Regions from separate parts of the Austwickia chelonae genome, predicted to be linked through region 3. Evidence: riboswitches for the same ligand, from Rfam matches in the RefSeq annotation. Region 3 holds a riboswitch; each other region holds the start of a gene.
The links. Region 3 has a riboswitch for thiamine pyrophosphate ahead of DX923_RS13055 (ECF transporter S component). Riboswitches for the same ligand answer to the same signal wherever they lie in the genome.
Positions count from the first base shown of each region.

Region 1 (5,272 bases), 720 kb from region 3:
GTCGCCCTCGACGAGGACACCGATGGTCTTTCGGACACGGCCTCGCTGGCGCCGCCCTGGGAGGAGATCGACCACCTCGGTGACATCGCCACGCAGGTCCGACGCGCCCAACGGGGCGTCGGGCAGGGTAAGGCCTGGGGGCTGGTGGCTGCGCGTCTGGGGTCACGGACGAACCGGGCCGCTTTCGCCGAGTCCTTCTGGACCGACCGACGCGACTACGCCGAGCTCCCGCCGACCTTCCGCTCCTTCCTCGAGCGAGCCGCGCTCTCTCCGCAAGGATCCTGGCAGGAAGCCTGCGAACGTTTCCTGTCCGCAGATACGCTGGTGGCCCAGCTCCTCCAGGAGTGCGAGGCAGCCGAGGAGAGGTTGACCACGTCCCGGGTCGCGAACCATGAGCTCCGTGTCGCCCAGGAGCGCTTCGACTCCCTGGTCCAGGCAGAAGCGCCTGCTCTCGCCCAGTTGTACGCCGCTCGTGAGGCAGCGGAGAAAGCAGACCAGGACGCTGCCGATGCGCGTAAGCGTAAACGGGCCCACGACCAGACCAAGCCGGGCGCCTTCGAGCAGGTGCTCACGATGGGCCGCCGGATGAAGGACTGGACAGAGACTGCCGACGAGCTCGTCCAAGCCGTGATCGCCGTGGAGAAACATGGGGCAGCCGCGCGGGAGGACATCGCCCGGATCAGCGTCGAGCTGACCACTCAGGCACAAGAACGTGCCCGCGCGCAGGAAGCCCTGGACTCCGCCCGTCAGCGCGCTGACGATCTGGCCGCCCGAATACAGGCCGACCGGGAACGCTGGCGGGAGACCTACCCGGACGATGCCTGGTTCGCCGATTCCGGCCAGGGGCTGACCGCAGCGCCGTGGCTGGATGCGACCTTGAACCAAGCCCGTTCGCAGCTCTTCCTGTCCGCTTTGGAATTGCATCGGACACTGTTCGCCCATTCCGCCCGTCGGATGATCTCGACGATGCGAGCAGCCTTGGACATCCTGTCGGGAGCAGCTCCGCACGATGTCTCCCCGCAGGCTGCGCTGGCCGCGTGGCAGTCTTTCTTCCTCGTGGTGCCCCTGATATCGACGTCGTTCTCGTCTCTGGGGTCGATGTTCTCCCACATCGGTGAGGAGTCCCTGGGGTGGTTGTTCATCGACGAAGCAGGCCGGGCCTGCCCGCAGGCTGCGGTCGGCGGTATCTGGCGTGCACAACGGACGTTGGTGGTCGGTGACCCCGTTGCTCCGGATGGCTCGGACGGGTGGGCTGAGACGGTGGCCCAGGCGATGGCACGCCGGTACGGTTTGGCCGAGGCGCCTTTCGCCAGCGGATCCTCGGTCCTGCATCTAGCGGAATCGGTGGAGAGCTGATCCCTGGCCATGCCTCTCCTGGCACCTTTCCGGTCGACGTGGTCCGGTCTGCCCGGCAGGATCAGGCGACGTCGCGTAACACCCGGTCCGTGGGACGTTCATCGCTCGGCGAGGTGATCCGGTAAGTACGGCGTATCGGACGGACGGTCCGTAAATAGCGGCGGTAGCCGTTGAAGAGCACGATCATCACCAGGTACAGCGTGACGGCGATCATCGCCGATGGCAGCGCACCCAGGTGGATCAGGTAGAGGCATGCCCCGTAGGAGATCAGGGCGTCGATGACAGCAGTGGCATGGTCCGATGCAGTGGCCTCCCGCACGAGACTCACCTTCTCCGGTTGCTCGACGAACCGACTCGACGAGGATTTCTCACAGGAGTCCCCGTATACCGAGACCCCGGATCAAGGTGACCGGGATGCTGGCCCTATCGGTGGATATCTGTTGGAGCTGAGCCGTTCTCCGAGCTAGGGGTGGCTTTTGCCACTTCGCTTGTCGGCGTTGCAGCAGCAGCTTCCTTCTTTGAGTTCTCCCGCTCGACGGCGTCTCGCTCGGCCAGCCTCCTGGCACGTTCAGCGGCGTCATCGAGCTCAAGGGAGTCGAAGAGGTAGTACTTGTCGTTGTCATTCGGCTGCAAGCCCCGTTGTCGGTACCGGTAGATCGCCACGATCCCGAAGAGGACGAGGTAGACGGCGAGCGCACCGGCGACCGCTCGGCCTGCTGCGAGGTCCGCGCCTCTGTTGAGGACGACGAAGACGACGGCAGCGCCGAGAAGGAACATGGTGTGATCAGCAAGGCCCTTTACTGACATCACATCATGATGACTCTTCTTGGACGATCGGCCAACCCGAAAAATACTCAAAGACAGAAATATTCCTCATGTCTGAGCTGAGATCCCCTCTTACTCCCCAGTAGGAGTGGTTTCGGCGCCGTTGCCGGGTATGGTGCCCGACAGCACATCGACCAGGAGCCGCCATGATCGTCGTCAATGGAGAATCACGTCCGTGGCAGTCCGATTGGTCCCTCGCGTCGCTGGTGGAGGGCGAGGGCTACCGGCAGGAACGGATCGCTGTAGAGGTCAACGGACTGATCATCCCGAAAGTGTCCTTCGACGAGTACGTCCTCGCCGAAGGGGACCGGGTGGAGATCGTGCATTTCGTGGGGGGCGGCTGATGGACGAAGCGCCTGGGCCGGAGGAGATTCGGGCTGCTCTGGCGGGCCGGATGGGTTCGCAACAGGTCGCCCTGCTGTCCGAGGCCAGGGTCGGGGTGGCAGGTCTGGGCGGTCTGGGTTCCCAGATCGCGCTGGCTCTGGCGCGCACCGGGGTGGGAAGCTTGCACCTGGTCGATCACGATGTCGTCGACCTGGCGAATCTGAATCGTCAGGCCTACGACCTGGCCGATCTGGGCGTATCGAAGACGGCTGCCTTGGCGGCGAGGATCGCTCGGATCAATCCTTATCTGGAGGTCACCACCCGGGATGTCCGGGTCACGGCAGAGGACGCTCCTGGAGTTTTCGCCGGATGCGCGGTCGTCTGCGAGGCCTTCGACGATCCAGCGGCGAAAGCCATGTTGACGGAGTCCTTGCTGATAGGTGATCCGCGAGTGGTGGTGGTGGGCGCCTCGGGGATGGCCGGTCATGACCGCACCGACACGATGGTGACCCGGCAGGTGGGCTCACGGTGGTGGGTCTGTGGCGATGGGGTGAGCGATATCGGCACTGGTGCCCCGATGGTTGCGCCGCGGGTGATGGCCTGTGCCGGTGCGCAGGCGATGCTGACGGTCCGCATCATCCTCGCTCTGGAGGGTTGATTTCTCTGTCCGTGGTTCTGCGGGCGCGGAGTACAGTGGCCACGACGCGGGGTGCCGGGGCACATCGGGGTGGATCGTCGCCCCCCCGGCTGAGATCACACCCGTCGAACCTGCACTAGTTCGTTCTAGCGAAGGGACGTCACCATGTCCTTCTCCTCGGCATCTCCTGTCGAAGGTGCTGCAGCGGGGCCGTCCGATCCGTTGGTGATCGGTGGTCGCGAGTTCTCCTCCCGGTTCATCCTGGGGTCGGGTAAGTACAACCTGGATCTGGTACGAGCTGCGGTGGAACATGCCGGGGCTCAGATCGTCACCCTGGCCGTGCGCCGGGCCTACACCGGCGGGGAGGGGAACATCCTCGATGTCATCCCGGAGGGGGTGACCTTGTTGCCGAATACTTCCGAGGCCCGCACCGCCGAAGAAGCGGTGAGGATCGCTCGGATGGCGAGGGAGCTGGGATGTGGAGATCTCGTGAAGGTCGAGGTCATCCGCGACAGTCGTTATCTGCTTCCCGACAATGCCGAGACGGTCCGAGCGACACAGGCCCTGGCCGATGAAGGTTTCGTCGTCCTGCCGTACATGCATCCGGATCTGACGGTGGCCCGGGATCTGGTGTCCGCAGGTGCGGCGGCAGTGATGCCCTTGGCCTCTCCGATCGGATCGAACCGTGGTTTGTCGACCCGTGATTTCATCCAGATCCTGGTTGACGAGATCGAGGTGCCGATCATCGTGGACGCCGGGATCGGTCGCCCCAGCCAGGCCTGCGAGGCGATGGAGATGGGTGTCGCAGCGATCATGGCGAACACAGCGATCGCCACTGCCGGGGACGTCCCGGGGATGGCGGCTGCTTTCCGCAGCGCGGTCCAGGCCGGGCGGGCCGCCTATCTGGCTGGCCCAGGACGAGTGTTGGAGAGTGGCGCGGCACCGTCTTCGCCGGTCACCGGTTTTCTGCAGGAAGTCGATCGGTCATGACGAAGATTCCTCCGGTGGTGCCGCTGCCTCGCCGGCCCGACGGCAAGATCGACCATATGAGCTGGCGCCCCCAGTTCGACCGGATGCATTCGGGGGTGATGGAGGCGGTTCTGTCCGAGGCCGCCGTCCCCGACTTCTCCACTTTTGGGGTGGCGGATGTCCGGGCTGCACTCGGTCGACGACGACGGACCCACACCGATCTGGCGGCGCTGTTGTCTCCAGCGGCTGGGTCGGTGTTGGAGGAGGTGGCCACGGCTGCACAACGGGAGACCCGGGATCGCTTCGGCACCTCCATCAGCATGTTCACCCCGTTGTACGTGTCGAACTACTGCCAGAACATCTGCACCTATTGCGGCTTCTCCTGTACGAACCGGATCAGCCGGGTCCGCCTGGACGAGGCGGGCACCGATGCGGAGCTGAAGGCGATCGCGGCAACCGGTTTGGAGGAGGTATTGATCCTCACCGGGGAGTCGGCGAAGTTCGCCGATGCGACCTTCGTCGCCCGGGCGGTGAGGCAGGCCGCACATCATTTCCCGACGGTGGGGATCGAGGTGCAGCCGTTGTCGGTGGCCGACTACCGGATGGTCCACGAGGCGGGCGCCGACTTCGTCAGCGTCTACCAGGAAACCTATGACACCGATGCTTACGACCGTTTTCACCCCAGCGGGTACAAGAGGCATTTCCCGTACCGCTTCGAGTCGCAGGAGCGGGCCTTGGCGGCCGGGATGCGGGGGGTGTCCTTCGGGGCCTTGCTCGGTCTGTCCGATTTCCGTCGGGATGCTTATGCCACGGCGGTTCACGCACAGCTGGTGCAGCAGCGTCATCCGCACGCGGAGATCGGGTTCTCGGTTCCTCGCCTACGGCCCATCAGGGGCAGCCGTCTTCCTCTGGCCGATCAGCTGGAACAGATCGTCCCGGCCAGTGACGTCCACGAGGCCGAACTCTTGCAGGTGATGTGCGCCTACCGGCTGTTCCTGCCTTTCGCCTCGATCACGATCTCCACGCGGGAGCGGTCGGCCTTCCGGGACGGGGTCATCGGAGTGGCGGCGACGAAGATGTCCGCCGGGGTGTCCACCGGGGTGGGTGAGCATGCAGCGGAGCTGGAAGGCCAGGACAGCGGTGACGAACAGTTCGCGATCG
Region 1 is NZ_CP031447.1:49,617-54,888, reverse strand. Features, by position in the region: gene DX923_RS00270 (DUF1204 domain-containing protein) at 1-1,356, shown strand, start outside; gene DX923_RS00265 (hypothetical protein) at 1,418-1,675, opposite strand; gene DX923_RS00260 (hypothetical protein) at 1,780-2,163, opposite strand; gene thiS (sulfur carrier protein ThiS) at 2,328-2,525, shown strand; gene thiF (sulfur carrier protein ThiS adenylyltransferase ThiF) at 2,525-3,163, shown strand; TPP riboswitch at 3,201-3,317, shown strand; gene DX923_RS00245 (thiazole synthase) at 3,308-4,132, shown strand; gene thiH (2-iminoacetate synthase ThiH) at 4,129-5,272, shown strand, end outside.
Region 1: another riboswitch for thiamine pyrophosphate. It lies ahead of DX923_RS00245 (thiazole synthase); the one in region 3 lies ahead of DX923_RS13055 (ECF transporter S component).

Region 2 (5,272 bases), 750 kb from region 3:
AGTGACTGATGAGATCTTCGGCAGTGCAGCCCAACTGGTGATCAATATCGCGGGGATGCTCGTCGGGGGGATCGCCACCTTATGGGTGGAGCGGGTGACCGGTGACCGTCTGCATCTCCGCCCGGACGCGAAGATCGCTGCCTGGGTCAGCGGCCTGCGGCGTCCACGATGAGTTGCACGCCTCCCCGCCGAGGTCACAGCAGTTGGGGAAGATTCATGGCGAGAACGTAGGCCGCCACGACGAAGAGTAGGGCGCTGAAAGCTGCGGTGAGATGCCGTGGGTCGACCCGAGCTGCGACTCGCCCACCCCACAGGCTGCCCAGCGCACCGAAGAAGCTGAAGACGAGGATCAGCGGCCATTCGATCTCCACCCCGCCGGTGACCCGGGCGGCCAGCGCCACCAGACTGTTCACCACGATGACGACCAGTGACGTGCCCACCGCGGCCGGCATCGGGAAACCCAGGACGAGGACCAGGGCCGGGACGACGGCGAAGCCACCGCCGACCCCGAAGAAGCCGGTCAGTAGCCCTACAGCGGTCGCGGCCAGGACGATCGCCACCGGACTGCGGCGATCGCCGGTGTCGGTGGCGGAAGCGCCCTTGAGCGCGCGGCGTGCCATGAGCGTGCCCACCACGACCAGGAGCACTCCGAAGGAGGACATCAGCGCCACGGCCGGTACTGCGATGGACAGCCTGGAGCCCAGGAGCGAGCCGACCACTCCGAACAGTCCGAAGAGCAGTCCGTCCTTGAATCGGACGTTGCCTCGGGAGTGGTGGCTCGCCACGCCGACCACGGAGATCAAGGACACGATGACCAGAGACCCGGCTGTCGCCGCCGACGGGGACTGCCCGAGGAGATAGACCAGGATCGGCACCGTCAGGATGGCACCGCCACCGCCCAGCGCCCCCAGGATCAGCCCCACCAGGAGCCCGAAGGGGGCGACCATCAGCAGGCTGTTCACTGTCGGGTCCGTCCGTCGTGTCTCACGGGTCGTCCTGTTGTCGGGGAGAACACCGGTGAATCAGCCTCCTGGTCGATGGTCAGCGCCGCGACATGCCTTGCACGACCGGTCGGCCCAGTTGGACCCATCCGTTCGTCCCTCCTTGGACGGAGACGGCGTCATGCCCGGCGTCCATCAGCAAAGTGGTGGCCGCCTTGGAACGGTTCCCACTGGCGCAGATGACGTATATCACACCGTCAGAAGGGATTTCAGAGAGGTGGTCGGCAAGGCGGGAGAGTGGGGCCGTGATCGCTCCAGGGACATGCCCGGCGGCGTACTCGTTCGGCTCGCGAACATCGACCACCGTGGCCGCCTCGGCATGGGCCTGGGCCAGGTCGTCAAGGGTGCACTCGCGCATCTGCTGCTCCGTTCGTGAAGGGATTCCAGTGTTCGGACCTTGTCCGAAAGATACCCCCGGGGGTATCTTGCCAACTAGGGGAGAGTCACTCGGGGCGACCGAGAACTCAAGGAGAGGACCATGATCTTCACCCAGTACTACCTGGACTGTCTCTCACAAGCGTCCTACCTGATCGCCGACGAGACCAGCCGAAAAGCCGTCATCGTCGACCCACGCCGCGACATCGACGACTACCTCACCGACACGCGCGACGCAGACCTGGACATCATCGGCATCATCAACACCCACTTCCACGCCGACTTCGTCTCCGGACACCTCGAACTCGCCCGAGCAACCGGCGCCTGGATCGGCTACGGACACCACGCCACCCCCGAATTCGACATCCGCCCACTCCACCACGGCGACCGGATCGACCTCGGCGACCTCCAGCTCGACATCCTCGAAACCCCCGGACACACCCCCGAATCGATCAGCATCCTCGTCCACGAACACGCCGACGACCCCACCCCCTACGGCGTCCTCACCGGCGACGCCCTCTTCATCGGCGACGTCGGCCGACCCGACCTGCTCGCCTCCGAAGGCAACACCGCCGACGAACTCGCCCGCAAGCTCTACCACTCCATCCAGAAAACCCTGATGGGCCTACCCGACGAAGTCCGCGTCTTCCCCGCCCACGGCGCAGGATCCGCCTGCGGCAAGAACCTCTCCACCGAAAAACAATCCACCATCGGCGAACAACGACGCACCAACTACGCCTGCGCCCCCATGAGCGAAGACGACTTCGTCGCCATCGTCACCGAAGGCCAACCTGCCGCACCCGCCTACTTCAGCTTCGACGCCACCCTCAACAAACAACAACGACCCGTCCTCGACCCCCACGCGACCATCCCCGCACTCACCGACGAACAGATCGACAACGCGCTCGCCGACGGAGCCGTGGTCCACGACGCACGACCAGCGCCCGACTACACCGCCGGACACCTGCAGGGATCAGTCAGCGTCCCCACCGACGGACGGATGGCCGAAACCGCCGGGATGCTCTTCGCGCCCAGACAACGCTTCGTCCTCGCCACCCCTGAAGGTCTCGAACAGGACACCGCCATGCGACTCTCCCGCATCGGATACGACCAGGTCATCGGCTATATCCCGCAGATCGAGGAGTACCTTGCTCGACATGCCGCCCACGTCGCCCACGCCGCCAAGGTCCCCGCCGACCACACCGATCAGCTCGGCGCAGACACCCAACTGCTCGACATCCGTAACCCCGGCGAAGTCGCCCAGGGCATGATCCCCGGAGCCAACCACATCCCCCTGCCCCAACTGGCCGAACGACACCACGAACTCGACCCCACCCGCCCCACCGTCGTCTACTGCGCAGGCGGCTGGCGTTCCCACGTCGGCGCAAGCTACCTGCGCAGCAGAGGATTCACCGACGTCGCCGACATCACCGGCGGTTACAACGCCTGGGCCGCCGAACACCAGAAGGCCTGAACCGCTCGCCCCTCAACCGAACCCACCTTCGGGCTAAGGTGGACGAGTCGACCACGGGAGCCTGCGGCAGCAGGCTGAGAAAGGGCTGGAGCCGCCCTGACCGTCATACCTGATCCGGGTCATACCGGCGGAGGGACAGTCCGGCCGGTTCGCGCACAGACCTCAACGTCCACCGTGAGCCACCGCCACCCCTCCGTCCGGTGCGCACCCGGCCGAGCGGAAGCGAGTGTCATGACCGTCCACGCCAGCCACCTCACCACGGTGCACGAAGCCCACGAACGGGTCCTCCAGACCCCCGCCACCGACGCCCACGAACTGCGCGTACCGGTCGCCCGCGTCCACCTGACCAACGGCGAGACCTTCGACCGATACACCACCACCGGGCCCGGCTCCGACCCCGAACGAGGTCTCGACGCGCTCCGCGCGGACTGGATCGCCCACCGGGAAGACACCGAAACCTACCAAGGACGAGCCCGTGACCTCGCCGACGACGGCCGATCAGCCGTTCGGCGCGGTAGCGCCTCCCACCATTGGCAAGGCGAAGCCCGCCCACCCCGCCGGGCCCGCACCGGCCGACGCGTCACCCAGATGCACTACGCGCGAAACGGAATCCTCACCCCGGAGATGCGCTACGTCGCCGCCCGGGAGAACCTGCCCGTCGAACTCGTCCGTGACGAGGTCGCCGCAGGCCGCGCCATCATCCCCGCCAATGTCAACCACCCCGAAGCCGAACCGATGATCATCGGCCGGAAATTCCTCGTCAAGGTCAACGCCAACATCGGCAACTCCGCCGTCACCAGCTCCATCGCCGAAGAAGTCGACAAACTGACCTGGGCGATCACCTGGGGAGCCGACACCGTCATGGACCTGTCCACCGGCGACGACATCCACACCACCCGCGAATGGATCCTGCGCAACAGCCCCGTGCCCATCGGCACCGTCCCCATCTACCAGGCCCTCGAAAAAGTCGACGGCCGCGCCGAAGCCCTCACCTGGGAAATCTTCCGCGACACCGTCGTCGAACAATGCGAACAAGGCGTCGACTACATGACCATCCACGCCGGAGTACTGCTGCGCTACGTCCCCATGACCGCCGACCGGGTCACCGGGATCGTCTCCCGCGGCGGCTCCATCATGGCCGGATGGATGCTCGCCCACCACCGCGAAAGCTTCCTCTACGAACACTTCGACGACCTCTGCGAAATCTTCGCCGCCTACGACGTCGCCTTCTCCCTCGGCGACGGACTCCGCCCCGGATCCATCGCCGACGCCAACGACGAAGCCCAACTCGCCGAACTGCGCACCCTCGCCGAACTCACCCGACGCGCCTGGTCCTACGACGTCCAGGTCATGGTCGAAGGGCCCGGACACATCCCCCTCCACCGCGTCGTCGAAAATGTCGACATCCAACAGGAATGGTGCGACGGCGCGCCCTTCTACACCCTCGGACCGCTGGTCACCGACATCGCCCCCGGCTACGACCACATCACCTCCGCCATCGGCGCCGCCACCATCGCCATGGGCGGCACCGCGATGCTCTGCTACGTCACCCCCAAGGAACACCTCGGGCTGCCCAACCGTGACGACGTCAAGACCGGCGTCGTCACCTACAAACTCGCCGCCCACGCCGCCGACGTCGCCAAAGGACACCCCGGCGCCCAGGCCTGGGACGACGCGATGAGCCGGGCACGCTTCGAATTCCGCTGGCGGGACCAGTTCGCGCTCGCGCTGGACCCGGCCACCGCCGAAGCCTTCCACGACGAGACCCTGCCCGCCGAACCGGCGAAGACGGCGCATTTCTGCTCGATGTGCGGGCCGAAGTTCTGCTCCATGCGGATCAGCGCCGACATCCGGGAAAAGTACGGCCACCATCTCGAGAGCGGAGGCTCCACGCAGGACCTTCCGGAGGGCGCAGCTGAGGGGATGGCCGAGAAATCCCGTCAGTTCATCGACCTGGGAGCCAGCGTCTATCTCACCCCGGAGGAGGCCCGCCGCTGAGTTCATGGGAGAGCCGGTGGCCAGCACTGTTGCCGGAGTAGTGGACGCGCAGTAAGGGAAATCACCGGTCACTGTCTAAAGTCGTTGTCGACAACTTCGGAGAACGACGGGGACACAAGGACGGCAGACCATGACGAGCTCACCGCTCAGCGGGCTGAAAGTCGCGTGGAAGTGGCGCAGCATCGAAGGTGTGCATGTGAGTTCGGTGGTGACCCTGCTGGCGGCCGCTCCCTGGACCGCGCTGGGATTCGTGGCCTTCACCTGTATCGGGATGGTCGTGGATCTGGTGCGCCCAGGCTCGGGAGAGACCGTGCTGTGGAGTCTCATCCTGGTCTGGGCGTTCTCCGGCCTGTTGGCATTGCAGCGAGCAGGAGAGACCATCCTGGCCAAGGTTCTTTTCGGATGGCGCCGGCCCACTCCCGGG
Region 2 is NZ_CP031447.1:79,850-85,121, forward strand. Features, by position in the region: gene DX923_RS16000 (hypothetical protein) at 1-9, shown strand, start outside; gene DX923_RS00370 (hypothetical protein) at 2-172, shown strand; gene DX923_RS00375 (sulfite exporter TauE/SafE family protein) at 195-962, opposite strand; gene DX923_RS00380 (rhodanese-like domain-containing protein) at 1,042-1,359, opposite strand; gene DX923_RS00385 (MBL fold metallo-hydrolase) at 1,480-2,850, shown strand; TPP riboswitch at 2,894-3,004, shown strand; gene thiC (phosphomethylpyrimidine synthase ThiC) at 3,082-4,848, shown strand; gene DX923_RS00395 (zinc metalloprotease HtpX) at 4,979-5,272, shown strand, end outside.
Region 2: another riboswitch for thiamine pyrophosphate. It lies ahead of thiC (phosphomethylpyrimidine synthase ThiC); the one in region 3 lies ahead of DX923_RS13055 (ECF transporter S component).

Region 3 (5,272 bases):
CTCCACCGACCAGCCTTCCTCGACGGCCGCTTCGGCCGCCTCCACCGCCACCGGGACGCCGGGGCCGTAGGTCACCAAGGTCACATCGGTACCCTTCCGGCGCACCACGGCCCGCCCCGGCGGCACCCGGTCGTGCCGGTGCGCCAGATCACGCAGGTCCACGTCGGCCTTCGACCAGTACAGCCGCTTCGGTTCCAGGAAGACCACCGGGTCCGGGTCGTCGATCGCCGCCCGCAACAGGACATAGGCGTCCTCCACGGTGGCCGGGGCGTACACCCGCAGCCCCGGGGTGTGGACGTAGTAGGCCTCCGACGAATCGCAGTGGTGCTCGACCCCGCCGATGCCACCGGCGTAGGGCACCCGGATCACCATCGGCAGGCTCAACCGGCCACAGGTCCGATTCCGCATCTTCGCGACATGCGAGGTGATCTGCTCGAACGCCGGATAGGCGAAGGCGTCGAACTGCATCTCCACGACCGGTCGCAGCCCCGACATGCACATCCCGATCGCGAAACCCACGATCCCCGATTCGGCCAGCGGAGTGTCGAAACAACGGTCGTCGCCCAGGTCGCGGGCGATGCCGTCGGTGATCCGGAAGACGCCCCCGGCGACGCCCACGTCCTCACCGAAGACGGAGACCCGCTCGTCGGCGGCCAAAGCATCACGCAACGCCTGGTTGAGGGCGGCGGCGAAAGTCACCTGTGCCATGTCAGTGCCCCTTCCTGGCGTCGTCCTGGGGGCCGGCCTGTTCGGCGGCGAGTTCGGCGAGGACCATCTCCCGCTGCTCGACCAGTTGCGGCGACATCGTCGCGTAGACATGTTCGAACAGACTCTCCGGCGAGGGTGACGGGTCGACGTTCATCCGGTCGCGCAACTCGGCCGCCGCCGACTCCCCTTCCGCGGCCACCGCGGCGACGGATTCGTCGTCGAGACGACCCACCGAACGCAGATAGGTCTCCAAACGGACCACCGGGTCACGGTGGCTCCACTCCTCGACCTCTTCTGCGGTGCGATACCGGCTCGCATCGTCGGCATTGGTGTGCGCCTCCATCCGGTAGGTGTGCAATTCCGCCAGCACCGGGCCTTTGCCCGCCCGCGCCCAGTCCACGGCCTTGCCCACGACGGCCAGCACGGCCAATGCGTCATTGCCGTCGACCTGTTCACAGACCACGCCGTAACCGATGCCCTTGTAGGCCAGGCTCGGCGCCGCCGTCTGCTTCGACAGGGGCACCGAGATCGCCCATCCGTTGTTCTGCACCACGAAGACCACCGGCGCCTTGAAGACCGCCGCGAAGTTCAACGCCTCGTGGAAGTCGCCCTCGGACGTGGCCCCGTCACCGATGAACGCCAGGGCCACCCGGTCCCGGCCCTGCCGACGCTCCCCGTAGGCCACTCCTGCCGCGTGCAGCAGCTGCGTCGACAACGGCGTGCACTGCGGGGCCGTGTACGTGGCCGCAGGGTCGTATCCGCAGTGGGCGTCGCCGCGCAGCAAGGTCAACACTTCCACCGGGTCCAACCCTCGGGACACCAGGGCCACCGAGTCCCGGTAGGTGGGGAAGAACCAGTCGTCCTCACGGATCGACAGCACCGATCCGACCTGGCATGCCTCCTGACCCCGTGAACTGGGGTAGACGGCCAGCCGTCCCTGCTTCGTCAACGCGGTGGCCTGTACGTCGAACCGACGCCCGACGACCATCCGCCGGTAGCACTCCGCCGCCAGGTCGTCGTCCGGGGCGGTGTAGTCCTCGGTGATCGGGGTGACCCGTTGACCGTGTTCGTCGAGGAAACGCACCGGCTCGGGTGCCGGGATCAGACCGGCCTGGAAGGGCGGATGACTCTCGGCATGGTCGACGACCTGGGCGGCGGCTTTCGCCGCGCGGGCATCCGCTTCGGCCGACCGTCTCGGACGGCCCGATCCCCCTTGACGTACGGAGGACGTCTTACGTTGTGCAGCACGGGTGCTGCCTGATCCCGTGGTGGGCTCGGGGCTGCTCGTCATTGAGTGTGCCTCACTGTGTCGCTGGTCTCACCGGAAGATGCACGGTCGATGTCTCCCGATCGTGTCCGGCGACGTACGCTCGGCTCAACAGTTCCCGTGAATACGAGACGTTCGGAGCGAAGGAGAGTCGATGCGCGACCGTTCGTCGCCCACAGAGCCGGTTCTGGATCCGACTGACCGGGCCATCATCGCGGCACTCGTCGACGACGGGCGCCTGTCGATGCGGGCCCTCGCCGAACGACTGCACATCAGCCGCGCCAATGCGTACGCCCGGCTGGAGAAACTCACCGACTCCGGCATCATCACCGGCTTCACCGCCCAGGTCGCCCCGGAGAAAGCCGGACTGTCGACCTCCGCCTATGTCTCCCTGTCCATCGAACAGGACACCTGGCGGGAAGTCCGAGAAGCCCTCGTCCACGTGCCACACGTGGAACACATCGCCCTGGTCGGAGCGGAATTCGACGTCCTGGTGCTGGTCCGTGCCCCGGACAATGCCACCCTGCGGGACGTGGTGCTGGAGCAGCTGCAGTCGATCCCCGGGGTGAAAGCCAGCCGGACCTGGCTGGTCTTCGCCGATGTGGAGACCCCCGGCCTGTGGCGCCGCCCGGAGGAATGACCCCGGGGCACGGAAGCCCCGGCCGAGAGCGACCAGGTGGTGGGCGGCCTCGACGCCGCCGCCCACCACCACGGATCAGCTGATGCCGTTCGGGTTCGCCGGAAGATGACCGGTGGACTTCGCGTAGTAGCGGGTCCACTGCCGGGTGGCGTACATGCGCGCCAACGCGATGACCGCACCGGAAGCGGCCGCCCACAGCAGGGCCTCCCACAGCTCGGTGTCGAGATCCTCAGGGTTCGACGGCGGGTCGGACGCCATCACCGCACGCCACCCCTTCTCGGTGACCACCCTGGCGAAGGCCGCAGCGCCCACGGCGGCACCCATACCGACGTATTTGAACACCTTCTCGCCCAATGTACTGCTCCTCTCATCGGCCGCATCCGGCCGGAGACCGGATCTCCTGGATCAGTCTGCCAGCACGGACAGCTCGCCGTCGCCCCTCGCCCGCGCAGGACCCCTCCCGCCCGGACCAGCACCGACAAGGTCTCCCGTCTTCCTGGCGAAGAGTGCGCGAACGGAGCCCGCTGCGGTAGGTTTCGTCCTGATACGACAGGGGAGCGCCACCAGCGCTGAGAGTGCGGACAGCCCGCAGACCCTCGCACCTGATCCGGTTCGCACCGGCGTAGGGAGTCGGGAATCTCGGACGAGCCCACCTGCACACTTTCGCAGGTCGCACACCGTCAGCACTCACGCCTGGAGCGGCCCACGACGGCCACCGGGCAGGCGCCCCGACGCACCCCTGTCGACGAGCAGACACGTACAGACAGGACGAACCGATGACCGACCACGACGCGGCCACACCCACCGGCAGCGCCACCGACAGACCCGGCGCCACCGCGACCGCCACCCGCATGGCACGCGGCGGCCCCTTCGCCTGGCGAGCCGTCGACCTGGTCACCCTCGCAGTCCTCGGTGTCGCCTTCGGTGTCGCCTTCTGGGGCTTCAACAATGTGCTCTACCCCCCGCTGAAAGTCGCCCTCCAAGTCTTCCCCCCGGCCTCGGCCTCACTGGTCGGCGTCTGGCTGCTCCCCGCAGTCTTCGGCGCCCTCCTCGTCCGCCGACCCGGCGCAGCCCTCCTCGTCGAACTGGTCGCCGCGAACGTCTCCATGCTCCTGGGCAACGAATGGGGCCCCGCCGTCATGATCTCCGGCGCCCTCCAAGGACTCGGCGTCGAGATCGTCGTCGCCCTCTACCGGTGGCGCCGCTGGCGACCCGACACCGCGATCGCCGCCGGAGCGATGTCCGCGATCTGTGAAGTCGTCCTCTACGAATGGTGGGTCTACGTCGTCGAATACTCCACCGCCTGGAAACTCGCCTATCTCGGCTTCAGCGTCGTCTCCGGCGCCGTCATCGCCGGACTCGGCGCCTGGGCCCTCACGAAAGCCCTCGCCACCGCAGGCGCCCTGACCGCCTTCCCGCCCGGCGAAGAACGACTCACCGCCGACCTCGAGGACGACCAGGACGACCCGGCACCGACCAGCCCGGACGGGCGGCCCGGGCAGGCCTGACCCGGTGGACATCTCCCACCCGGCCGACTCCGTGAACACACACCCGACAGCAGACCGACGCCCCGGCAAGGGCGCCGCCATCGACCTCCGCGGACTCACCTGGACCCCGCTCGGACGACGACGTCCCATCCTCGACGGCATCGACCTGCACATCGAACCCGGCGAACGCCTCCTCGTCGCCGGAGCCAGCGGCGCCGGAAAATCCACCCTGCTGCGGGCCATCGCCGGAGTCGTCGACACCGTCGAGCCCGGCGCCCTCACCGGAACGGTCACCGTCGACGACGGACCGACCCGCGCCGGTGACGGCCGGGTCGGGCTCCTCGTCCAGGACCCGGCCGACGCCCGCGTCGCCGGCACCATCGGACGGGACATTGCCTTCGGTCTCGAAAACCTCGGCGTCCCCCGCGCCGACATCCACCGTCGGATCGCCGCCGCGCTCGCCGCCGTGGACATCCGTTACGGCCCTGGCCATGCCACGTCGGCACTCTCCGGCGGTGAAGCCCAACGTGTCGCCCTTGCCGGGATCATCGCCTTGCGCCCTCGGGTCGTCCTGCTCGACGAACCGACCTCCATGCTCGACGACGCCTCGGCCCGGGCCGTCCGGGAAGCCGTCGTCGCCGCCGCGGACGAAGCCGGGGCGACCCTCGTCGTCGTCGAACACCGCCTCACCGGCTGGGTCGACGTCGTCGACCGTCTCGTCGTCCTCGGCCGGGACGGTCGTCTCCTCGCTGACGGGCCGGTGCAGCGCACCCTTCACGAGCAGACCGCTGAGCTGCTCGCGGCCGGGCTGTGGGTGCCCGGCGCGCCCGCCCCGGAAGCGCTGGGTCTCCCTGAGGAGCTCTGCGCCCCTTGGCCTGGTGTGGCGGCCTCTGCCGGACAGGCCTTGGTGTCTGCGGAGGATGTCCGCGTCGTGCATCGTCCCCGCCGCGGGTTACGGGTGATCCGCCGCCCCGAACCCGATGTCACCGCTCTGGACGGCGTCGATCTGACGTTGACCGCAGGCCGCGCAGCCGCGCTACGGGGCACCAGCGGGGCGGGGAAGTCGACTCTTCTGGGGCTCCTCACCGGCATCGACCGGCCCACCGGCGGGCAGGTCCGGGCCGACGCAGGCTGGGCCGGTGGCGCCCCACCTGAACTCCACCGGTGGGA
Region 3 is NZ_CP031447.1:2,955,791-2,961,062, reverse strand. Features, by position in the region: gene DX923_RS13075 (alpha-ketoacid dehydrogenase subunit beta) at 1-708, opposite strand, end outside; gene pdhA (pyruvate dehydrogenase (acetyl-transferring) E1 component subunit alpha) at 710-1,999, opposite strand; gene DX923_RS13065 (Lrp/AsnC family transcriptional regulator) at 2,130-2,615, shown strand; gene DX923_RS13060 (DUF4235 domain-containing protein) at 2,691-2,969, opposite strand; TPP riboswitch at 3,157-3,261, shown strand; gene DX923_RS13055 (ECF transporter S component) at 3,392-4,123, shown strand; gene DX923_RS13050 (ABC transporter ATP-binding protein) at 4,128-5,272, shown strand, end outside.